Regions from separate parts of the Proteiniborus sp. genome, predicted to be linked through region 1. Evidence: riboswitches for the same ligand, from Rfam matches in the RefSeq annotation. Region 1 holds a riboswitch; each other region holds the start of a gene.

The links. A riboswitch is a leader RNA that binds a small molecule or an ion and turns the genes downstream of it on or off. The one in region 1 is predicted to bind S-adenosylmethionine.
Region 2: it holds a riboswitch for S-adenosylmethionine, as region 1 does, so the genes downstream of both, ABV008_RS00015 (methionine ABC transporter ATP-binding protein) here and metK (methionine adenosyltransferase) in region 1, are expected to answer to the same signal.
Region 3: it holds a riboswitch for S-adenosylmethionine, as region 1 does, so the genes downstream of both, ABV008_RS16110 (hypothetical protein) here and metK (methionine adenosyltransferase) in region 1, are expected to answer to the same signal.

Annotation. Positions count from the first base shown of each region.
Region 1 covers NZ_JAWRHZ010000017.1:26,513-35,033, forward strand. Annotated here, with positions in the region: gene ABV008_RS02645 (S-layer homology domain-containing protein) at 114-1,508, shown strand; gene yyaC (spore protease YyaC) at 1,590-2,141, opposite strand; gene ABV008_RS02655 (hypothetical protein) at 2,280-2,507, shown strand; gene ABV008_RS02660 (phosphodiester glycosidase family protein) at 2,472-5,288, opposite strand; tRNA gene ABV008_RS02665 (tRNA-Pro) at 5,639-5,715, opposite strand; gene ABV008_RS02670 (COG2426 family protein) at 5,955-6,425, shown strand; SAM riboswitch class I at 6,545-6,651, shown strand; gene metK (methionine adenosyltransferase) at 6,744-7,931, shown strand; gene ABV008_RS02680 (DUF1659 domain-containing protein) at 8,264-8,488, shown strand.
Region 2 covers NZ_JAWRHZ010000001.1:94-8,614, reverse strand. Annotated here, with positions in the region: gene ABV008_RS00035 (DUF6063 family protein) at 1-374, shown strand, start outside; gene ABV008_RS00030 (coiled-coil domain-containing protein) at 352-4,791, shown strand; gene ABV008_RS00025 (MetQ/NlpA family ABC transporter substrate-binding protein) at 4,928-5,731, opposite strand; gene ABV008_RS00020 (methionine ABC transporter permease) at 5,746-6,399, opposite strand; gene ABV008_RS00015 (methionine ABC transporter ATP-binding protein) at 6,392-7,405, opposite strand; SAM riboswitch class I at 7,503-7,606, opposite strand; gene ABV008_RS00010 (hypothetical protein) at 7,756-7,962, shown strand; gene ABV008_RS00005 (spore coat protein) at 7,977-8,225, shown strand.
Region 3 covers NZ_JAWRHZ010000068.1:24,676-33,196, reverse strand. Annotated here, with positions in the region: gene ABV008_RS16120 (hypothetical protein) at 117-533, shown strand; gene ABV008_RS16115 (methyltransferase domain-containing protein) at 768-1,580, shown strand; SAM riboswitch class I at 1,635-1,724, shown strand; gene ABV008_RS16110 (hypothetical protein) at 1,839-2,153, shown strand; gene ABV008_RS16105 (MrcB family domain-containing protein) at 2,586-5,282, shown strand; gene ABV008_RS16100 (DUF2357 domain-containing protein) at 5,257-7,689, shown strand; gene ABV008_RS16095 (topoisomerase DNA-binding C4 zinc finger domain-containing protein) at 7,673-7,975, shown strand; gene ABV008_RS16090 (toll/interleukin-1 receptor domain-containing protein) at 8,390-8,521, shown strand, end outside.

The DNA of each region.
Region 1 (8,521 bases):
TTTGTTACATTTTACAAATTCTTAATTTTGTTATAAAATATTAATATTAAAAAATACCTAGCAAGAATTGCTATTTCATTCTGGATTTTTAGCAAAGGAAATGGAGGTTAGTTATGTTTAAGAGGATATTAACTACTGTCCTGTGCATGGCGATTTTACTTATGCTTTCTTATGAAAGGGTAAACGCAAGCACATCACCAATTAATCCATCTCGGGCAGAACTAGAAAAAAAGATTGAAGAGGTAGCTAGAAAAAGAGGGATACCTTCTGTTATTTTAAAATCTATAGCAAGAGTTGAGAGTGTGTTTAAGCAATTTAACAAGGATGGTTCTGCTTTCATAAGCAGGGGTGGCAGCATAGGGTTGATGCAGATACATAATAAATATGGCTGGTTTGAAGATGAAAAATTAAAATATGACATTGATTACAATATAGAAGCAGGAGCAGATGTACTCCTTAGAAAATGGGATACTGCCATAGAAAAACTACCACAAATAGGAGACATGAATCCAAACGTATTGGAAAACTGGTATTTTGCCATATGGGCATACAATGGCTGGAGTAAATCTAACAACCCTAATACTGGACTTAAAAAACAGACTTATCAAGATTTGGTGTATAGTATAGTAGAAAAAGAATATGGTCAAAAAATAATTCCAATTGCTAACAATCTATTACCTAAGCAGGGTTTGCCAAGTAAAGATACTAAATTTGATACACCGAAGGGATTTCACTATGGAGATATATTAACCTATTATGAAGGAGACATTGTCAAGCTTGATGGAAGGCATCTTATGAAATTAAAAGATGCACCTAATGGCTCAAATATTGCCCAGGTTAATAATCTAATGGAGCTACAAGTATTAGAAGGACCAGTACTAAATAATGGCTACTTTTGGTACAAGGTTAGAGTTAATGAAACAAATTCAGAAGGCTGGCTTGTAGGAAACTGGATATCCAAAACTGGAAGCATATATCCCTTCTTGGATATATCTAATATTTGGTCAAAAGACTATATTATTAAGCTTCATGGAATGAATATAGTAAGTGGAAGTGGAGGTAATTTCAATCCAGAAGACCAAATAACTAGAGAAGAAATAAGTGTAATGCTGTCAAGAGCCCTGCAGCTTGAGCCTACTGGGAGTGAACTTGAATACTTAGATGCTAGTGAAATAGAGGATTGGGCTGTTGAACATGTAATGGCAGTAACTGAAGCAGATATTATTACTGCATATGAAGAATCAAATGAATTTAAACCTGATGAATACATAACGAGAGAAGACGCGGCTATTATTATTAGCAACACTATAGGATATGAAGAAGATTTAGATTTTGGGCTAGAGTACATAGATATTAGTGAAATCTCCAATGAGGCACTTAATGCCATAAAAAATGTTCAAATAAAAGGTATAATGACTGGGTCAAACGTCATGTTTAGACCTAAGGATTATTTGACTAGAGGAGAGGCATGTAAGCTAATATATGATATATTGAATATTATGGAATAAGAAAAATAGAAAACCTAAAAGGGCTGGCGTGAAGACCAGCCCTTATAACTAATTAAACCATGCGAGATACTTCGCTTGCGCTCAGTATGACAGAGTGAAGAGCCCTGTCATAATTCCTTCTGCAATGATTTCTGCCATTTCTAGTACAAAGGAAAGTCTAATATTATGAAGAGTGGAACTACTGTTATTACTTAGTTTGTCAACTATACCTATTATAGATAAATCTCCTACTGAGGGAAGATCTTTTCCTACACCTTTGCCTGGATCTATAGGCCCATTTCTTATTTGTACTGTTCCAATATTTTCATCTTCTCCTAGACAAGCATCTACTGCTATTATAAAAGCATTTGGATGTTTTGCATTTATAGTCCTTAGCCTATCTTTTAAATTAAGTGCATGTAATGGCCTCTTAAGAGTTCCGTATACAGAGAAATTAAAATTCTTTCTTTTTAGGATAGTACCTACAAGGGGTCCCAAGCAATCACCTATGCATTTATCTGTTCCTATGCCTATGATTATTATGTCATCAAGCTTTTTATTGTTCTTAAAGTAGGTCCTCAAATAATTATTAATAGTATTGACTGCCTCGTATTTTTCTCTAACATGAGTAGTAATAATTCTGGAATTTCTCATGGGCTATCCTCCTTTTGCTTTAGTGGATATAAATATATATTTAGAAGACTCCAAAATTATTCTAAAAAGCTTAGATGTATTTTAATGAATAAACAATATTAAAAAACAAATAATAATTGTTGAAAGGAGAGATATTCCATGGCAAGAAGAAGGACGTTTTATACTGGGCTAGTTATTATACTTACAATCATAACTGTAGGAGCAATTATAAGTATGAGGATAGTTGAAAGCAATACAGATATTTATGACAAGTTAGACACAAATGTAAGGTGTGGAGATGGGGAAAAAGTTCATTTGGAATTATCCAAAGAAAAAAGTAGGGGAAATCCCCTACTTTTTAAATACTGGCACAAAGTCATATGTTAATTCACCATTATTATATGCAAACTTTAGTAGCTTCAAATCAAATGTTGTACTTGTGCTATTTAGATTTGGTTTTTCTAGTTCAATATATCTAACTCCATCTCTTAAATCTACTTCATTTTTATTTCCACTATATACAACCCATATGTTTTTGCCTTTTTCAGCGTATTGCGATAGCGTATCATTTAAAAGTTCAGCTTCAAGCTTATCTATAAATCCATTGCTACCAAATACAGGCTTTGGCATAGTGATTATTATATTCTTTTGAGTAGCGATGGACAAATCATTTTTTAATCCTATCCACTGTTGTGGATTTGATGGTCTTAAGCCACCCTTTGAATTGTCAGCTCTGATAAACAATATGTCATTATCCCAAATTGGTAAATAGCCAGTTGAGACTTCTACTACAGTTGCTTTAGTACCTGTCTTAAGGCTTTCATCTACTTGACCCATGAAAAATCCATACTTACTATTAGATAAACGCTTATTAATTTGTTTTGCAATTTGACCTTTATATAAATTGTCTAATTTATCTATTCCAAAGCTCATTATAAATTTATATCCATTTTCTACTGTATCAACTGATTTTTGCTTTTCATCTTTTACTGATGTAGAAGGAGGAAGATTTACTACATCAAAGTTCTTTGGATACATTGCTTTTAATCCATCAAAGAGTAATTCGCCTGAATACTTGCTCATAGGATTTATTTCAGTTACGTATATTCTTTCTAGTGTTATTGGATATACTGCATCAGATGGGACATTAGCAGTTACAAACTTCCAACCCTTCCAGTCCACATTAGTTGCAAAATCTAATTTTAATGCTTTTCCATTAGCGTCAGATATTTGTCCTCTTATCCAGCTATTGTTTTCATTGCCATATACCCACATACCTATTTTTTCTGGATTTTTACTAAGCTGTATTCCTTTTTCTCCAAAAGATATATAAGCTGCTCTTGTATCTTCAGAGCCTGTAAAGTCATATTTAAGCTTTATAGAGCCTTGGCCAACCTTGCTATCTGAGCTTTGCTCAATATTTCCTGTAACTACATTAGGATAGGATAAGAACTTAATGCCATCTAAGCCTTCAAAATCATTTATCATAGCTTCTTCATATCCTACTGAAACTAATGTGCTTTCAACTGCACTTCCTAGCCTTGCTACAATAGCTCCTGCTGTTGGTTTATTTGAACTATAAAACACGCCATTATCTACATAGCCAACACCACCTATTGCCTCCCAAGCTACGTCACTTGGTTCTATAAGGGCTACATGGCCTTGACTATTCTTTCCATATATTTTTCCTAGGTTCTTTTGATTTGATATATCTACTCCAAATTTATCTGTATCTAATTGAAGCTCCTTTACATCTCCAAGCACCTTAATTTTTGTTTCTGCAAGAGTATTGTTGTAGAATGCCTTTACTGTTCCTTCACCAGAGCTATGTGCAGTAAGGACATTTCCATTAAATTTGCCACTTATACCATCTATAAAGAACTGAACATTTTCATCTTCTATATCTACTGGATTGTGGAACTCATCATATCCTTTTACATAAAACTTTCTAGTAGTATTTACAAACATCTTAGTATCATCTGTATATACTTTAATATAGCTTAATTCTCCTTGAGGAGCGCTATTAGTTACACCAATTCCGTTTGTTACTCTTCTTTGACCACCGTCAGAGGGGCGATTTACTAAAGTAGGTTCTTCAGTACCAGCAGGTTTTACAGCCATGGTAGTAGAGCCACCACCATCAAAATTGATTGCATCATATGCTCCAAGCTTTAGCATAATATCTGCGAAAATTTCTTGACTAACACCTTTATATGAAGTATCTCTACCATCTATAGTAACCATTAGGAGTTGCCTTTTATCTTTTGTTATTCCTATGGCTGTTCTAGGATGATCACCTTTAATATTTATTTTAAAATCGGTTTTGACACCATCTTTTAAGAGGGGGCTTCCTCCACCTATTGCTGAAGCTATATTATTAAAATCAGGTGATGTATAATACTCTAGAACTACGTTCTCTCCTACATGAAAGTTGTTCTGTAGCTGACTAGCAACACTTCCTCTTCCTGTAATGATATATCCGTTTTCAGGAAATGGAATAGGAGGTTGACCTACTCTTACTTCAGTTACATAATCATCAACTACTACTATTTCTATAAGGTCATTAAATACTTTGTTTCCTAAGGATTGGCTATTCCAGCTCTTATCGTATATTATAACTTCTTCGTGGAGTTTACTTTCTTTGTTCATTGCTTTAACATTTACTACTGCTCCGTTTTGAGCAGTTACTTTTATACTCCAATCCCAGAATGATATGGAAGGATTTTTATAGTTGTCTACTGCAAATACAGGAAGACCTTGATTCCAAGTGTTGTAAGGAGATGATATCATCTTTCCATTGTCAATCACTACACCTTCTGGGTATGAGCTATATACTGTAGAAAAGAAATCTCCATTTATAGCCCCTACTACATTTGATGATTTCATCATATTTGTAACAGTATCTCTTTTAGAAATGCCATCTTTGCTAAATAAGGCTTTTATATCAGTATATTCATCATCTAGATTTACTTTTAATACATTTATGTTCCACCAGCCATTTGAGTTGAACTGCTTGATTGTTTCGTGTATTACACCACTTGATATATTTTCTGACATTCTTTCTTCGTGTATTACAAAGGGCATGGCTGCAAGACTTGGAGTAAAACTGCAAAATATCATAGCTGCAGAGGATACCCCTATTACTAAATTTCTTATGTATCTATTCATATTGTGTATACACCTCTCTTTTGTTTTTTATATTATTTTAATTTAGGGAAGAATTAGGACTTTTCGCTTTAATCATCCTCTCGAAGAATAATTGACCGACGATAGATTTGACCGAAATTATGACAAAAAAGTTCCATGATTACTATAATTCTTCCGCCGTTATCTACAATTATATAGCATAAAGATAGAGGTTAGATTATAATTTGGTTACAATATAATTACAATTATGTAACCTAGAAAAAAATAGTAAAAATATACGCTCATGGTTTTGGACATGAATATTTCTATTATTTTTGAACTTTATTGAAAAAGAAAAAGCCGAGATGATTTACTCATCTCGGCTTTAGCCTTGGTCGGGGTGGAGGGACTCGAACCCCCGGCCCCATGGTCCCAAACCACGTGCGCTACCAAACTGCGCTACACCCCGGAAAACTGCTACCTTTTCATTATAAGTGATTGAGGCTCTAAATGCAATACCATATTTTCGCCTTATTAGCTCATTATAAGCTTTTTTTGTTAATAAAGTGGCATAATCTTAACATTACATTATGTAGCTAAGTATTATTTATTCATTATATTAGAAAATTAAAAAACCTTCTAAAATACTGTTTTTTGCTATATAATTATAAGAAGTAATAAAAATCATTTATAATCGAGGGGGATGAGATGGGAGAAATATTTGAGACCATTAAAGATGAATTTATTATAATGTTATTTGCTGCTACTCCAATATTTGAACTAAGGGGGGCAATACCTCTTGGAATATCAAAAGGTTTTAGCCCATTACATAGCACTATAATTAGTATTATTGGGAATAGTCTTCCAGTTCCTTTTTTACTTTTACTCTTAAGACCTATTTTTAGTGCATTAGAGGATGTAAAAATAATTGGCAATATTATCAGATGGATAAAAAATAGAACATTAAAAAAGAGTAAAAACATAGTGAAATATAGTGTGTTAGGCTTGTACATCCTTGTTGCTATTCCACTACCAACTACAGGAGCTTATACTGGTTGTGTAGCTGCTACCCTATTTAATATAAGGTTTAAGTATGCATTTCCAGCCATTATACTTGGCATAGTAACAGCCGGTGTTATAGTTTTGATTTTGAGTCATGGAATTACTTCAATTCTTTAAGATATTTCGGACTTATTATATTAAGTTTAAATAATGATTATGTCAATTTAAAAACAATTATTGACATATAAAGGCACATATGATAATATTCTTTTGATGAAAAACAATAGAATATCCATACCTTATTAAGAGTGGCGGAGGGAATAGGCCCGTTGAAGCCCAGCAACCAGTAACTTTTGTTATCAGGTGCTAAATCCTACAGAATGTGGATTCTGAAAGATGAGGTTTAAAGAACGAATTCCTCTTCTTTTCTGAAGGGGTTTTTTTATTGTAAAAATACAAACAATAGAATTATAAAAATACATGGAGGTAATTTAGATGAGAAAGTGGTTATTTACTTCAGAGTCAGTAACAGAAGGACATCCAGATAAAATATGCGATCAAATATCAGATTCTGTATTAGATGCTATACTGGAAAAGGACCCAGATGCAAGAGTTGCTTGTGAGACATCAGTTACAACAGGCCTTGTTCTTGTGGCAGGAGAAATTTCAACTAAATGCTATGTAGATATTCCTAAAATAGTGAGAAAAACTATTGAGGATATTGGCTATACAAGAGCAAAATATGGTTTTGACTGTGATACTTGTGCAGTGTTGACATCCATTGACGAACAATCATCAGATATTGCAATGGGAGTAAATGAGGCTCTAGAGCATAGAAATCAAAAGACAGATGAATTTGATATAACTGGAGCTGGAGACCAAGGTATAATGTTTGGGTTTGCTTGTAATGAAACTCCAGAGTTTATGCCTCTTCCAATATCTTTGGCTCATAAGCTAGCTAGACGATTATCTGAGGTTAGAAAAAATGGTACATTAGATTATTTAAGACCAGATGGTAAAACACAGGTTACTGTAGAGTACCACGATAATAAACCAGTAAGAATAGATGCTATAGTAGTATCTACACAGCACAGTCCAGAAATCGAATTAAAAACAATAGAAAAAGACATAAGAGAACATGTAATATCAAAAATAGTACCATCAGATCTTATAGATAATAATACTAAGTATTATATAAATCCTACAGGTAGATTCGTTACAGGTGGACCTCAAGGAGATGCAGGACTTACAGGTAGAAAAATAATAGTAGACACATATGGTGGATATGCTAGACATGGTGGTGGAGCATTTTCAGGAAAAGATCCAACAAAGGTGGACCGTTCAGCTGCATATGCTGCTAGATATGTTGCTAAAAATGTTGTATCAGCAGGACTAGCAGATAAGTGTGAAGTTCAACTTGCATATGCAATAGGTGTTGCTAAGCCTATTTCTATATTAGTAGATACCTTTGGAACAAATAAGATAGAAGAAAGTAAAATAGAAGAGCTTATTAGCAAGCATTTTGACTTAAGACCTGCAGCTATTATAAAAAACTTAGATTTAAGAAGACCTTTATATAGACAAGTGGCAGCATATGGACATTTTGGGAGAAACGATTTAAATCTTCCTTGGGAAAAGACAGATAAAGCTGAGACACTTAAAAAAGAAGGTTTAGGAAAGTAAAAAATAATTAAAAAAATTTTCAATTAAAGGAGAAGTATAAAAGTCATGTAAAGACTTTTAGCTTCTCCTTTATTATTTTGCACTTTTTCAATAGTTGAACAATGGTTAAACAGTAGTTAAACTATTGCTCCACTATTGTTAAACTATCGTTATAATTCTTAATCATTAATTTTTAATTGTCTTTTCCAATTTTCAATTCTCAATTCTCCATTCTCAATTTTATATCCGTGACTTCTATTTAACTCCCGATTTAAACCATTTAAACAAATCAGTTATTATTTAATTACCGGTAGAACACAGAGAAGGACTTCTCCAATAAAGGAGGTGAAAACATGCCAGTAAACGCTACTATTAAAGAATCAAAGCTTAAACTTCAGCTTGATGGAGGACTTAATGACAAAGGTAATCCAATAGTTAAGTCTAAGACATTTTCTAAGGTAAAAACTGATGCTATCAATGACAACTTATTTTCAGTTGCATCATCTCTAGCAGGTCTACAAGCAATGCCTCTTATAGGTATAAAAAGAGTAGACGAAGTTGAGCTTCAACAAGAATAAGAGAATGTGACAAGGGATAGTTCCACAATCTTT
Region 2 (8,521 bases), on a different contig from region 1:
TTAATAATTACATGATGACTTTAGAAGAAATAGATAAAGAAGAATTAAAAGAACTTGAAAAAGAATATGAGTATAATTGGGTAAGCGTATTAGAAGAGTGGAATGCTCTAGATGATATAAGAGAAGGTGTAAAAGTACAAGATGCTAGAACTAATAGTAGACTTAGCTTTTTAAGTACAGTGAAAAGTTTTTTGGAAGCTCAAAATCTTATATTAGATATAGGAAACGATGAGATAGAACTTACAGAAAAATCAAAGACTATTATACAACGATACTATATGGATTATGAATACAATAGAGGTATATTAGATTTCATGTACGGACTTCAAAGGGAAAGGAGAGAGGCTAAAGATGCCATCCATATCCAAGATTAGATTTACTAATGCCATATATGATAATGGAGAAAAAAGATATAATGATGAATTATTTGTGTTTGATGGACATAATGGAGCAGTTTTATTAGAAAATGGCGGAGGAAAGACTACTTTTATACAAATAGCAATTCAAGCAATACTTCCACATGCAGACCTTGGCGATAGAAAAATAAGAGATACTCTATCCTTAGAAGGAAGTCCTTGTCATATAGCCATAGAATGGATTATCAATGAAAAACCTAGAAGATATGCATTAACTGCTGTTACTTTATATTTAAATAATGGGAAATTGGACTCATATAAATATGTGTATGAATATGGATATGATGATAAAAATTCAATAGAAAATATTCCCTTTATAAAAGATACTATTGATGGAAATAAGCGACCAGCAAGCAGAGAAGAATTGGGAGATTATTATCAATTAATGTGCCGAGAACATATAAATGCTAAAATATTTTCTAATATAAAAGAATATCATAAATATATTGAAGAAAACTTCAAAATAATACCCAAAGAATGGAGAAGAATAGGGATTATCAACGGAGAAGAAGGTGGAATAGATAAATTTTTTGAAGGCTGCAGAACAACCGACAATCTTGTTGACAAGCTTTTAATTCCAGTAGTGGAAGAAGCAATGGCAGGAAATGGAACAGAGGATTTTGTTAGCACTTTTGAAGAACAAAGAGAACATTTCAAACAACATAAGCACCTCAAGGAAAGTATTGATGAAAGTAGACGAATTCAAGATAAGATTGCAGAATACGTAAACACATATAGTGATCACTATAAGATAGAAGAACAATTCAATAGCCAAAAATCATATGGAAAAGCTTTATATCATTATATTTCTAATGAACAAAAAGGCACGAAAATTGATCTAGAAGACAATATAAAAGCTCAAGATAAGTATAAATATGAATGTAATGAATTAAATAGGATGAAAGATTCCTATGAACTAGCTTTGTTAAAAAATAAGCTTTCATTATCTAAATATAAATACGAAGAAATACTTAAAAATTTTGAAGGTTATAAAGAGCAACTGGATATCAAAGAAACTAGAAAACAAAATTTAAAAATAGCTAAGTATAAGAAAAATATAAAAGAATTAGAAGATGAAATTATTCTATATCAAAATCAATTGAAAAACTTAGAAAAAGACGAAGAAATAAATATTATAGAAGAACAACTCCATTTAAACTCCTCTCATATAAAAAGTTATTATGATATTGAAATTAACAAACTAAATGAAGAAACTGATATATTAGAAAATCAGAAAAAAAAACATGAAGAACAATTAAAAAATCTTAAATTGGACAAAGAAAAAACAGATGATAAATATGATGAATTAGTAGAGTCTCAAATTAGACATGATCAGAATGTTAAAACAAAAACAGAAAGCATGAAAATAATAAACAAAGAAATACTTTCAAATCCAGAAATTGAAAAAATAGAAGACGAATATCCAAAATGGTCAGATAAAGTTGGTTTTATTGAAAAGTACTCAGTAGATATTCAAGAAAGAATTAAGTACTTAAAAGCTAAAAAAAATAAACTCAGATTACAGCTAAAAGAACATAGGGAAGAATTAGATACTCTTTCTACCGATAAAGATATTTCAAAAGAAAAAATAAATAATATAGAAGAACAAGAAAAAGAATTATTATTAATCATAAAAGAAAATATTTCAAATCTATTTCATATAAATAGTATATATACAAAGCAAGAACAAATAATCAGCACTTTGGAAAATAAATGTGAAAAGCTTAGAAAAGAAAAAGAAGATTTAATTATTAAAGAGAGATTATTTCATAGATTTATAGATGACTATAAAGATAATCGATATTTTACCGTAGAGCCTTTGTTAGGCAAATGGATATATGAATGGAAAGATCAATTTGGGTTTTTAGAATCTGGAACTAAATATATTGAAAGAGTAGCTAACACTACGAATAAAAGCGAGAAAGAATATTATAAGACATATCCCTATTGGGCTGCAATTGTTGTAGTAGCAGACAATGAGCAAATAAAACTTAAAAACAAGTTAGAAAATAATATAGACAAAATTACTTATCCCATTATTATACTATCTCAAAGTAAAGCTCAAGAGATACTTAAAAGCGACAATCTAATAATAGATGACTATATTTGCCTTTACCCATCTATGTGGGAGACTAATATAGTTAGAAAGGAGTTTCAATATAAAAAAGATGAATTTTACAAAAATGCTAAAATAGTCACTCAAAATAGAAAAGATAAAGAAAATGAATTAAATAATTATGACAATCTGCACACAAAAATCATAGAGTTTTTAAATAAATATCCATATTTAGAATACTTAGGACCTTTAAAAGATAAATTAAAGAACATAGAAGAAAAGATTTATGATATAAAAGATGTAGTAAATACTAAAAGTACAAGAATAGAACAAATAGACGAAGAAGTGGAAAATATCAACAAAGAAATCGAAGAATTGAATATGGAGAAAGCCATATTAAACAAAAAAATAGAAAAGGCGATGGACTATATTAAACAAAAACTGGAAGTGGGTGAGATTCAAAACAAAATATTTGAATTGAAAAGTCAAATAAATATAAAAAAAATAGATATATCAAAACTAACTAAATCAATAGATAATTATGAAAAAAGAATAAATAATTTAGAAAATAAGGTAAAGGAAGTTAAAAGGTCAAAAGATGACTTGTTAGTACATGAAATCTATTTAGAAGTAGAAAATTCATTGCCAATAAAATCAGATATTTCCATAGAAATGTTAAAAAGACAAAGAAAGGATATAAAAGATAGATTAGATAAAAAACAAAAGGATAGAAATCATATAGAGGACAATATAAATAAAAACCTAAATATGAAAAAAGAATACGAAACAAACTTAAAAAACGAAATAAAAGGAGCTAAATATCCAATTGATGAAGAAATAATATTTCCTATATATGGGGATAAAGAAATTGAAGAATTAATAAACGAAATAAATCTGCTTAATCCTAAAGTCGAAAAGATCATGAGAGAAATGGAAAATGTTAAAGAAGAATATAAAAAAGATGAAAATAATTATGATAATAGAAAAGATTACTTTTTAAAACAACATGATGAAATTATGGAGTTTATAGAAGCTTTAGAAGTTGTAAAAGAAAAAATCAATGAAAAAAAACAAGAATTAGATAAAAGATATGAGTATTTAAAGTCAATGGAAGAAGAATTAAACAGAAAATACAATTCTATAAAGGAAGCTTTGGACATATTAGAGAAGAAAAATGAAAGATATGAATACCTGGCTAATAAAGTTGAGCCAAGTATACTTCCTGAAGATATAACAGTAGAAATCCCATACAATAGAAAAAAATATATCAATAGGCTTATAGAAGATTTAGAAAATTTTAACTATATGGTAAAGGAGAAAAAAGAAAGAGTTTCAAAAGAAAAATTAAAATTTGAATCATTTTGTAATAATTCCATTTCAGATCCTAGACTTAAAAACATGGCTATATCAGGCATTAATTATAAAGATGATTTTGAAGAATTAACAAAGTGGAAAAGAATAATGGATAAAAATATTGACAAAACAATTAGAATATTAGAGGAAGATATGTTGCAACATGACAAGGAAATAAATCATTTTATAACTCATCTTCATTCCTATTTAAAGACAATGATAGAGGAAATTAGAATTATACCTAAGAAAACTAGAATAAAGGTTGATGATAAATGGAAAGAAGTATATACCATAGATGTTCCTACTTGGGAAGATGAAGTCGGAAAACAAAAGCTTATAGATTATATTAACTGGCTATTAAAAGATATTGAAGATATAAGATTTAAGGATGAAGATGGAAGTGAAAACAAAACTATTGTAAGAAAATATATAGAAAACAAATTTCAAGGCAAAGAATTGCTAAAAGTGGTAATGGAAAATGAAAAGATAAAAGTGAAATGTAGGAAGGTAACCAACGATGGCAAGGTAAGCAGCATACCAGTAACATGGGGAAAATCTAACAGTTGGTCTGGCGGAGAAAGGTGGAGTAAAAATATGTCTTTGTTTCTAGGGATATTAAACTACCTGGCAGAAAAAAGTCAAAGTATTTCAACTGGTCAAAAAAGAAATCGTACAGTTATTCTAGATAATCCATTTGGAGAAGCATCTAGCGACCATGTATTAGATCCAGTATTTTTCATAGCAGAGCAATTAGGATTTCAAATAATAGCATTGACAGCTCATAGTGAAGGGAAATATATCAGAGATTTTTTCCCAGTAGTCTACAGCTGCAGACTTCGTCCATCTTCAAACAATGAAACACAAATACTCACTAAAGAGAAAGAAATAAACTACGCATTCTTCAAAGACAACGATCCAAAAGCACTTTTGAGACTTGGAGATATCGAGCAAATGAGTATGATTTAGCGGAACAGTCATGTAAAATTAAAAGGACTTGATTTTTTTGTACCTGTTGAACAAAGAATAATATTAAATAAAATAAGAAACCTATAATACAATCAAAAAGCCCTTCTGGCTAAATACCAGAAGGGCTTTACTTATTTTAGAAAGACGGAATAACTCCGCCACCATATTCTTTTTCAATAAAATCTCTAATTTCTTCTGATTGGAGAGCCTTAACTAAAGCTTGAAGTTTAGGGTTGTTTTCTTCACCTTTTCTTACGGCAATAATGTTAGCATAAGGAGAATCTGCTCTTTCTATGAGGATAGCATCCTTAGTAGGAGATAAACCAGCTTGTAATGCATAGTTACCATTTATTATTGCAGCGTCTACGTCATCTAATGCTCTAGGTAATTGAGCAGCTTCAAGAGCTTCAAATTCAAGAGCTTTTGGGTTTTCAGCAATATCTTCTTTTGTTGCGTCGAGGCCTACCCCTTCTTTAAGCTTAATTAATCCTTTATCTTCAAGCAATAGAAGTGCTCTACCACCATTTACTGTATCATTAGGAATAGCAATTACTGAACCATCTTTTAGTTCATTTATATCTTTAATCTTATTAGAATAAAATCCCATAGGCTCTAAGTGAATATTTGCTAGTGAAACTAGCTCAAGATTGTTTTTTTCGCTAAAGTCCTGTAAGTAAGGTAGATGTTGGAAGAAATTTGCATCTAGTTCCTTTTCAGCTAATGCAAAATTTGGTTTTACATAGTCAGTAAATTCTATTATTTTTAATTCATAACCTTCATTTTTTAAATCATCAGCTACTAAATTTAGTAATTGAGCATGTGGCTCAGGTGATGCTCCTATTTTAATAACTTTATCATCATTTGATTTTGATTGACAGCCGGTAATTACTATAGCTGTTAATAGAATAATTGCTAATAAAATATTTAAAGATTTTTTCATTTTTATATTCCTCCTTATTTTCTTTTATCAATCAGTAATGAAATTGTATTGCCTATAAATTGTATTGCCTGAACTAATATTATTATAAGAATTACAGCAGCAATCATGACGTCAGTTTGAAATCTATGATAACCATAACGTATAGCTAAATCTCCTAGTCCACCTCCTCCTATTGCTCCAGCCATAGCAGAATATCCTACTAAGTTTATTATGGTTAGTGTAATTCCAAGTACTAACGAAGGCATAGCTTCTGGAATTAGTACCTTTGTTATTATCTGAAATGTAGAGGCGCCCATTGAAGAAATAGCTTCTATTATTCCTTTATCCACTTCTTTTAGCGCCCCTTCTATAATCCTAGCTACAAAAGGAGCTGCTGCAATAGATAAAGGGACTACAGTTGCGAGGGTTCCTATACTTTTACCAACTATTGCTCTAGTTAATGGCATTACAAATATCATTAATATAATAAATGGAAATGAACGCAATATATTTATTACAGCACTTAATACAGAATTCAATGCTGGTTTTTCCCATACTCCATCTTTCTCCGTGATAACTAATAGGATACCTAGAGGAAAGCCTAATAATAACGAAAAAATAGTTGATAAAGCCACCATTGAAATAGTCTCCCACAAAGAAGGAAGTAAAAGAGAAATAAGATTATCCATTCCATATCACCTCTAGGTCAATATTTTGTTCCTTAATCCATTCAAAAGCTTTTTCTTTTTCTTCATTATTTCCCATAACCTGAATTAGAAGATTTCCTACACTAGTAGACTGTAATTCATCTATATCTCCCGATAATATGTTTATATCTATATCAAAGTTTCTAATTAAACTTGATATAATAGGCTTTTTAGATGAATCTCCTAAATAGCCTAACTTAATTACAGTGGAGCCTGGAGTTGTTGGATATATTATCTCTCCTTCGCTACTTCTGTGAATATGAGAAATAAAGGCTTTTGCAGTGTTAGTTTTAGGTCTAGCAAATATTTCTTCTACTGTATTAAGTTCAATGATTTTGCCAGCCTCAATTATTGCTACTCTGTTGCAAACTTCCTTGATAACCTCCATTTGATGAGTTATAAGGACTACTGTTAAATTAAATTCCTTTTGAATTTTTTTTAGTAAATTGAGTATTGCTTTAGTGGTCTTTGGATCTAGTGCAGATGTAGCCTCATCACATAGTAGTATCTTAGGATTATCTGCCAATGCTCTAGCAATGGCAACTCTTTGCTTTTGACCGCCACTTAACTGTGATGGATATGCATTTTTTTTGTCTGTTAATTCCACAACCTTAAGTAGTTCATTTACTCTTTTTTCAATATAATTTTTATCATAGCCATTTATCTCTAAAGGAAATGCAATGTTTTGGAAGACTGTTCTTGAACTTAACAAATTAAAATGTTGAAAAATCATTCCTATTTCTTTTCTTGTATTTCTTAAATCTGTCTTATCTAGCTTAGTAATATCTTTACCTTCAATAATAATTGAACCTTCTGTTGGCTCCTCTAATCTATTAATAGTCCTTATAAGAGTAGATTTGCCTGCGCCACTAAGACCGATTATCCCAAATATCTCGCCTTTATTAATTTGTAGATTAATATTTTTTAAAGCTTTTACTTCAGAAGATTTACTATTGAAGGTCTTACTTAAATTCTTAATTTCAATCATAACTTCACTCCTTTAACGAATTACTGAACTGTATCTTCCAAATAATAAAAAAACCTCTTTCATTTGAAAGAGGTAAAAAACATATTCTGTCAGTCCTCTCTCATCTTTCAGCAAATAATGCTGCTGGAATTAGCACCTTGTGTTTACAACACCGGTTGCTGGGTTTCATTGGGCCAGTCCCTCCACCTCTCTTGATAAGAGTTTAATATTAGATTTATTGTTTATACTATATTCATATATTTTAGTTTTTTACATGTGTTTTGTCAATACCTTTTATTGATTTTTTCTATAATAATTTTTAAAATTTTGAGACAAAATATTAAAGAACAAAAAAAGAAAGGAGAGATTCTATGGCTTTACAAAATCCTCTTAAATTAAATCAAATTAATCAAATGGAACTTCAAAACTTAAGAGAGATAGTTAGTAGTCACAAGCTAATGACAACAAAGTTAAATGAGTATGCCAGCATGTGTCAAGATACTCAGATTAAACAAATGTTAAGTCAAGGGGCTCAAGACGCAAACACTACTGCACAAAACCTAACTCAATCTATATAAAGGAGGTATTTAAATTGCAAGAAAGAGATATTGTAAACGACGTATTATCAATGACAAAGGCTAGTATGCAATCATATGGAGTGGCAATAGCTGAATGCTCAAATCAACAACTTAGAAGCGCTCTGCAAAAACTTAGAGATGAAGCTGAACAATTCCAATATCAGTTATATCAAATAGCTGAGCAAAAAGGATATTATACACCTGCGCCAACAGCTAGCCAACAAGATGTTAGCCAAATTAAAAACCAACTTAATCAACCGTAAGATTGGGACTTCCTTTAAGTCCCAACTATCATTTTCTTTAAAGATAATAGTACTACTTCAAAATATTTCTTGTTTTAGTATCTAATTTTTTTTGACAATATTGGTGTAAATTTCAGTTGACTTTTTATTATTACAGTGATAATATTACCTACAGACAATATTAAAAGCCTTTAATCTGATCCAGAGAGATTAGGAAGGAAAATAGAGCGGAGCTTATTTTTAAGTTTCCAATTTGCACATACCTTCCTGGTAATGTAAAAAGTTCTATGAAAAAATAAGAGTCAAAAAATAGTGCA
Region 3 (8,521 bases), on a different contig from region 1:
ATTTGTTATATATAAAAAACTATTCTATTTTTTAAATATAATTGTTCAGAGGAACTGGGTGTGAGCAATGTGGGATATAGAATAGATATTGATTAGTTTATTAGGAGGGGAAGAAAGTGGGAGAAGGTTTAGTAAAATGGGAGCATCCAGTAGACATAGAAAGTAGGGGGAGTATCCTTCTAGTTCATGGTACAGCACCAATGAACATAGATGGTAATATCCCAGGATGCGATTCTAGTTACCTTTTGGGGTGTATGTCTTTGTACAAGGAGTTATCAAAAACATTAACTAATGGTGGATGGAGCACATTGAGATACACTCGCAGTGGAGTAGACCATGAATCAATAAACTGGGATGAATACATGAAAGTAGACCATTATGCTATAATTGATCAATTAAACAGGTTATTTAAAGAAATGCCTAGTGATAAACCAAGAATTATACTCTGCTGGAGTGGTGGAAGTCTTCATATTCCACATTTACCATTAGAGGAAGCACAGGGGGTTGTTATTGTTGGTGGACTTTGTTACTAATCGAATTCATAATGCACTACTTAAAACTTTCTAATCTGGCTATTTGTTGTTTTAATCGACGATATTATAACTGATGAATGGAAAGTTGTCATCCATTTTTGTTTATAAAAATATTAAAAGATATCCTTCATGCGGAGAACTATTTTAATCAATATAAATGTTTAAAAATCAAGGGTTGTTAGAAATCACTATTAAGATTTTTGACAATACCTAATAAAAACAGGGGGAATTTTGATGACAAGTGAAGTAAGAAAATATTATGATGAGAATGCAGAGCTTGAATGGCAGAGATTAAATAATCCATATTCAATGGTAGAGTTCTGTTCGACTATGTATCTAATTAAAAAATACTTTCCTAAAAGTGGTGAAATTATTGACATTGGTTCAGGTCCAGGAAGATACTCTTTAGAACTGCTTAAAATGGGATATAGGGTTAGTCTTTTGGATTTGTCAAAAAATGAGCTAGACATTGCAAAAAGAAAGGTTGAAGAAGCTAATTTGATTGCACAAAACTACTACTGTAAAAGCGCATTAGAGCTTGAGTTCTTAGAGGATGAATCTTTTGATGGGGCTTTAGTAATGGGCCCATTATATCATTTACATAGCTCTGAAGATAGAATCAAGGTATTAAGAGATACCTATAGGATATTAAAAAAGAATGGTGTAGCACTCATATCATATATCAACACGTGGGGAGCACTCAAGGCAAGTGTAGGGGAATTTCCAGATGTCTTTAAAGATATAGAGCATTTTGACAGATATAAAAATGGAGATTTAAAGTTTTCATCAGAGGAAAGCTTTACTTCTACATATTTTACTACACCTCCTTTAGCCTTAGATGAAATAAAGAAATCTGGATTTGAAATAGTATCATATGCTGGTGCAGAAAGTTTTTTAGCAGGACTTAGTTTTCAGGTGAAAAACTTATACCTGTATATGCCTGAAGCATATGAAAACTATTTTAAAAAAGCTACAGAGTATTGTGAACTGCCTCAGTATAGAGATACTACAGAGCATCTTCATATAATTGTGAAGAAAGCTGAATAATATAGTATAATGCATTTGAGTTGATATGGTATAATAAACATACAACTAAAAAGCAACTTATCAAGAGTAGGGGAGAGAATTAGCTCTGTGATCCTACACCAACCTGCTATAAAAGTAAGGTGGTTCAGCTAATACCGATAAGGAGGTGCGTATAATGAATTTTAGAGATAGTCCTTCTTAATTGAGTATTGAGAAGGATTTTTTATTTTTGAAATGCATGGTTCCTATGTAATTAACTATATTTTGGAGGGGATTTATATGAATACTCAAGGATGGATAAGAGGTTATATTGCTCACAATAGTTCAACTGATAAGTTTATTAATCTTATTTTAACTACAATAAGCAAGGAATTTGGATATGAGTTTCAACTAAATGAAACCATAGATGATTTTATAATTTCTATTGACAAGTATGAAATAATTATTGATAAAGAAACCGCTAAAAAGCTACAGAAGAGAAGTCCTTATGCATTAGACAAATATATTTTAAATATCCTTCAAGAGCAAGGTTTAGAATTTGATAAAAAAAGAAGTCAGTATGTAAGGTATTGTTATGATATTTTTGAGATATAAAGAATTTTAAAAATATCTAAAAAAGATATCTATAAGAATAAAGCGATATTATGTAAAAAAATCAAAATTATATAAAATAGATGCCTATTAGGTAAATTAAGATTATGTGTACCTAGGCATTTATTTTTTTATAGATGATTTTATTAAGATATCAGTCTATTATTAAGAGCTTTTTGAGAAATACGGGTATTTATAAGAAAAAATTTATGAGTATTAAGTAACTCTTGAAGAATTAGATTTAATACTATGATATTTAAAGAAATGAGAAAGATAGCTATTGAATACTAGTTATGAATAATTAAATGGAAATATGAAGGAAAATAAGTTGTAGTGACGAATATTCTAAGTAATATGTGAAAAATTGACATCATTATTAGTGATACCTAATTATGTTTATATAGCTAGAAGAAAACTTAGATAAGGAGCGATATTATGCCTGCTGATAACATGAGCTGGGTAAGGCCGTCAGACAATAAAAGTTTGCTTGGAAAGAAAAAAGTAGATTTATTTATTTTTAAGTATGGGATACACATTCCTAAAGAATATCATAAAGATTTCTTAAGTATTATTCCATCAAAATTTATTGAACTAGGAAGCAGTGAAAAAGTAAAGCTAATATTTGATGATAGAACTGAAGAAGTAGAGTTGAGGAATATAAATAGTCAAGGACGTTCAGGAGATACATTACAGATAAGATATGATGCAAATAAAGATTTAATTAAATATCTGATAAATAAATTTCGAACAAGCTATGATTACATTATAAAAAATCAGGGAAATAGTTCAAAAATAGTAGTTCCAAATGAAATAGCTGAATATATTGAATTCTATAAAACAGATAATCCATGTGAGTACAAATTAATCTTAATTAGCAATAGTGAGATTAAGGCCAATTTTTTAAATTACATAGGTGAAAAAGGCACACTAAATAACAGTTTATATCAAAAATCATACAAATTAGTATTTTTACTAGCATTAATCAACAATGTAGATAATGAAGGAAAAGCAGAATACGATATAGTTTGTAAAGAAATTTTGGATTTTTACAGAAATAGACATGAGCAAGGTTTATTAGTTGAGCAAAACGATAGCAAAATACAGACTGAGATTGAGTCATTATCTTTAAACCTTATTAAATCCACAATGAATGAAAATGCATATAAAGTTGTTAGTGATAAAGGATACGTTATTAAGAAAAACATTGGGGGAAAAGAAAATATAGCATTCAACCAAGATTTATGGCAAACTCTAAATAATAATGATTTGAAGCTACTAGAAGAGAACTTAAGAGAAAAGTTACTCATCTATTATACTACAAGGGTAGAAAAGGAAAAGAATTCAATGATTCTAAAACAATATTTAGAAAAAATAATGAATAATTACATAGAAGCAAAAAATCATGAACCCTTTGCAGGACATGAGCTTGGACACATTTTTAGAAAAATCCTACCTGAATATTTTACTAAATTAGATTTTATAGATTCAGATCAATATACTATTACTGGCTCTATTGGACAAGGTAACTGGGCAAACATTCCATGGATTGCTTTAATGAATAGAAAAAGCACAACATTGATACAGAGTGGAGTTTACATTGGATATCTGTTTTCAAATGACATGGGAAGATTATATTTGACACTAAATCAAGGAGTGACAGAACTTAAGAGTGAATTAGGAACAAAGGGAGCTAAACAAAAACTTGTTGAAAACGCAAAGAATATAAGAAAAAGAGTGGGCATGGATGCTACAATTGCTTCGCAAAACATAAAGCTTGATGGCGGAAGTCTTGGAGATTTGTACGAAGTAGGAATAATAGGGGCTTTTGAATATAACATTGAATCAATACCGGATGATGAAAAACTGATAAAAGACCTTAAGAAAATGGTAGAGTACTATGAAAAATACTTAAATAATGAAACAGAAATATATGATGGGGAAAAGAGTGATGAATCCATAATGCTAAATGAGCCAAATGAAATGAATTCTGAGGAAATAATACAGTACATTCATAAATACATAACTTCAAAAGGATATACTTATAGCTTAGATACTATAAAAAACTTCTATCTTTCATTGAAAACTAAACCTTTTGTTTTGCTTGCAGGTATTTCAGGTACAGGGAAAAGCAAACTGGTTGAATTATATGCCGAAGCTATAGGTGCAAACGTAGATAATGGCAGATACAATCTCATACCTGTACGTCCTGATTGGTCTGACCCCTCAGATTTACTTGGATATAGAAATATCCAAGGCTTTTTTCAGCCTGGTCCTTTAACTAATATAGTTAAGAAAGCTGTAGATGATACAGATAGCTTACCTTACTTTATTTGTTTGGATGAGATGAATTTAGCCAGAGTAGAGTATTATTTTAGTGATATTTTATCAATTATTGAAACTAGAAAAGGCAACGGAAGAATAATAACTAACAGATTGTTAAAAGATGAATTTTTTGGTGATGATGAAGAGTCAAAGGCTAAATATAGCTATTTATATATACCTGATAATTTATATATTGTTGGAACTGTTAATATGGACGAAACTACATTTCCTTTTAGCAAAAAGGTATTAGATAGAGCGAATACTATTGAATTTAACCATGTTAAGCTAAGTGTAGATTTTGAAAGCTTAGAAGATCATATAGATGAATTGAAACCATTAGTACTTAAAAATGATATGCTGTCATCAAATTATGTAAAGCTTAAGGACTGCATTGATGAAAAAGAACATATAGAAGAAGTCATATATATATTAGAAAAAATAAATAGCAAGCTTGAAGAAGTAGGCTTACAATTTGGCTATAGAATTAGAGATGAAATTATTTTTTATACTTTATACTCTATAAAAGAAAATCTAATGAGTTTTGACATGGCAATGGATTATGCTATAAAGCAAAAAATATTGCCTAGAGTCCAAGGAAGCAATTTTAGCATTAAAAGTGTACTAATAGAGCTATTTAAGATATTCATCAATAATACAAGCAGTCAATATGATCCTTATGCAAATGATAATTTTGAGAAAATGCACAGTTATATTAAAAATAACAATGTTAAATACCCTCTATGCGCAGAGAAAATATGCAGTATGATTAGGAGGCATGAGGTTGATGGCTTTACAACCTTCTGGGAATAAACAAGTAGAACTAGTTTCAATAGAGACTGAAAAACTATACTTCACTATCAAAGGTAAATACCGTGACACAGACTTTGATTATTCTGAAGATGTCTTTAAAGATATCTTATTCTATAAATGTATACCAGAAAATGAACTAATAAATATCAGTACATATAGCGAAAAAGTCATGTTTTGGGAATATCAAGATTATCAAATCATAATTGAAGATAAAGGCAATCATGCTATAGAGTTTTATCATGAGAATAAGTTAATAAGAGATCAAATTACCTATACCACTAAGAGTAATAGGGTTTTGGCTGGTAGTATTAACTTTAAAAGCGATATAGGAATGACTGAGTTTATAATATTAGTCGATAATAAGGAACATCTATTTATAAGAATTGAAGTATTTCCATCAAAAATTGATTATAAAAAAGACTATTTAAATATTCTACTAGATGTTAATGAAGAAATATATAATTTATCCTTTGATTTCTTAAAGAGAACTTATTTAAATATGACTTTGAGTGAAAAGGAAGGTAATAGCTTAACCGAATTTTTTAGTATATTTAAATATATTTATGATAATTTAATAAAGTCAATCAATGTAATCGTTAATCAACCTCATCACTCACTAGTGAAAGAAGAAAGAATCTTGCCTTATCATAAACTAAAGAAAACTTCTAGTGAAACTGTTAGATGGCTTGAAAAGAACACTACAAGTCTAGTAAAAATAGACAATAATTATATTCCCATAAAAGCACTAAATACTAATAAAACTGTAACAGTAGATACATATGAAAATCAATATCTTAAGTATATGATTGAGATGACTATAGTAAGATTAGAAGAACTAAAACGTAAATATAGCTTATTATACAGGGCAGATGATGAAGTTTTTTTAAATAGAGTTAATACTATGGTAAAGAAACTAAATTCATATATTAAGAGTTCTTTTTTAAACAAAGTAAGTAGTTATCAACCGAGAGAATCTTTTTCCTTAGTATTTAAGATGGCACCGGGGTACAAAGATGTATATAAATACTATCTCATGCTAAAAAAAGGTTTAATTATGTATGGTGATGTATTTAAAATGTCAATGAAAGAAATGGCTACACTATATGAGTATTGGTGCTTTATTAAGATAAATAGTATATTGAGAAAAAAGTACAAGCTAATACAAAATGATTTAGTAAAAATCAATAATAGTGGAGTCTTTGTTACTCTTAAGAAAGGAAGCGAAACGCAGGTAACTTATCAAAATCCTAAAAATGGCGAACTATTTACAATTTCATATAACTCATTAATGAAATCTGAAACTATACCACAAAAGCCTGATAATGTGTTTAGTATAAAAAAAGATGGAAATGATGTTGTTTATAATTATATATTTGATGCAAAGTATCGTATTAATTTTGCCAATCAAGGTAGTAGATATAGAGAATATTATAAGAAACCAGGTCCCGAAGAAGATGACATAAATACAATGCATAGATATAGGGATGCTATAATATATCAAAAAAGCCAGGAATCTAATATAGAAAGAAACATATTTGGTGCTTTTGTATTATTTCCTTATAATAATGAACAAAAATATCGAGAACATAAATTCTATAAAAGTATTGATCTAGTTAATGTTGGAGGTATTCCTTTCTTACCTAATTCTACAAAAATAATGGAAGAATTCCTTGATGAGTTAATCGAAGAATCTTCATTATCAACATATGAAAGAAGCCTAAAGCAAGTTGGACAAGAATACTACTTAAAAGATCAATACTTCTCAGACAGATCAGTCTTAGTTGGCTCGTTATCAAGTAAAGAACAACTACATATAAATTTAGAGAATAAATTTTATCATACTAAGTTAAAAAATGTAGACTTGAATAATCACTTAATAAAAACTATTGCCATAGGCCAATCAAAACGATTATTTGGAAATTATGCAGGAATTAAATATTATGGAAATGTTAAAGATATTAAATTAGTTAAAAGAAGTGAGATAAAAGAGATACCTAAAGAATCTGATGAATTATATATTAGATTTGAAATAGAGGAATGGAAGGAACTAGATAGGCCATTAAGAGTTGAAGGTTTTCAAGTAATAAGAGTTCTATATACAACAGATTATTTACTGAATAATTCTGAAACAGTTTCAGAGCTGTGTATAAAAGATAAAGAAGAATTTAGACTATGGATGGAGCTGAAGAGGCTTGATATAGAAGTAAAAGCTGTAGCTCAGGATAATAACATATCTAATAGCACTAAAATTAGAGGATTTAGTTATAGTAATAAAGATATATACATAATAGATGATATGATTCGTGTTATATCAAATGGAAGGCCAGTAGAATTTACAAGAAAAGATTTTAGAAAAAATCCTAAGCTAATTGTTAAGATGATAACGCAACTTGAAGAACATCACTGAGTTTACAATTCAGGTAGTTAAAACAATAAAAAAATATACAGAGAAAGTAATTTCAAAAGATGATGTTCAAAAGATCTATGAACTAATAATGTCAAAGAGAATAACTGATGAGGATATCACTAGAGATCATGTACTAAATATTAAACAGTCAAAACAGGAAAAAGAACATAAAATAGAAAACAATATATGTCCATGGTGTGGTGGTGAATTAAAAACTCGAAAAGGTAAATATGGTACTTTCAAAGGTTGTAGTAATTATCCAAAATGCAAATTTACTGCAAAATAATCGTTAGTTTTTTTACTTATTTAGATAGTAGATATTAAGATTATAAGTATTGAGTATCAATAAACATAAGTCGAGAAACCTCGACTTTTTGTGTTTTTTGAGTAAAAAGATAACTTAAATAATAGATTTTGTAAAAAAGAAGGGAAAGTTTAACATGTATAGAATTATATGTGTAGATGAGTGGTATTATGTAATTATAAATCCTTATTATATTGGATTAACATTTTGAGGTATGCATTTGCGAAATGGAATCAATCATTAGAGAAATAGATAAACAGGCTAATGAAACTTAATTAGATAAATAAATTAATATTCACGAGCTACAGCTCACAAATACTTTTCAAACTATAGTATTAGTGAAACTGAGTCCTGAAATAATATGTTATCTGAGATTATATATATGGAGGGAAAATGATGAGTTCAATTTTTTTAAGTCATAGCTCAAAAGACAAGTTTTTCGTGCGAGAATTAGCAGAGCATTTAAAGGAGTACGGGGTTAAAGTGTGGCTAGATGAAGCAGAAATAAAGATAGGGGAATCACTTACA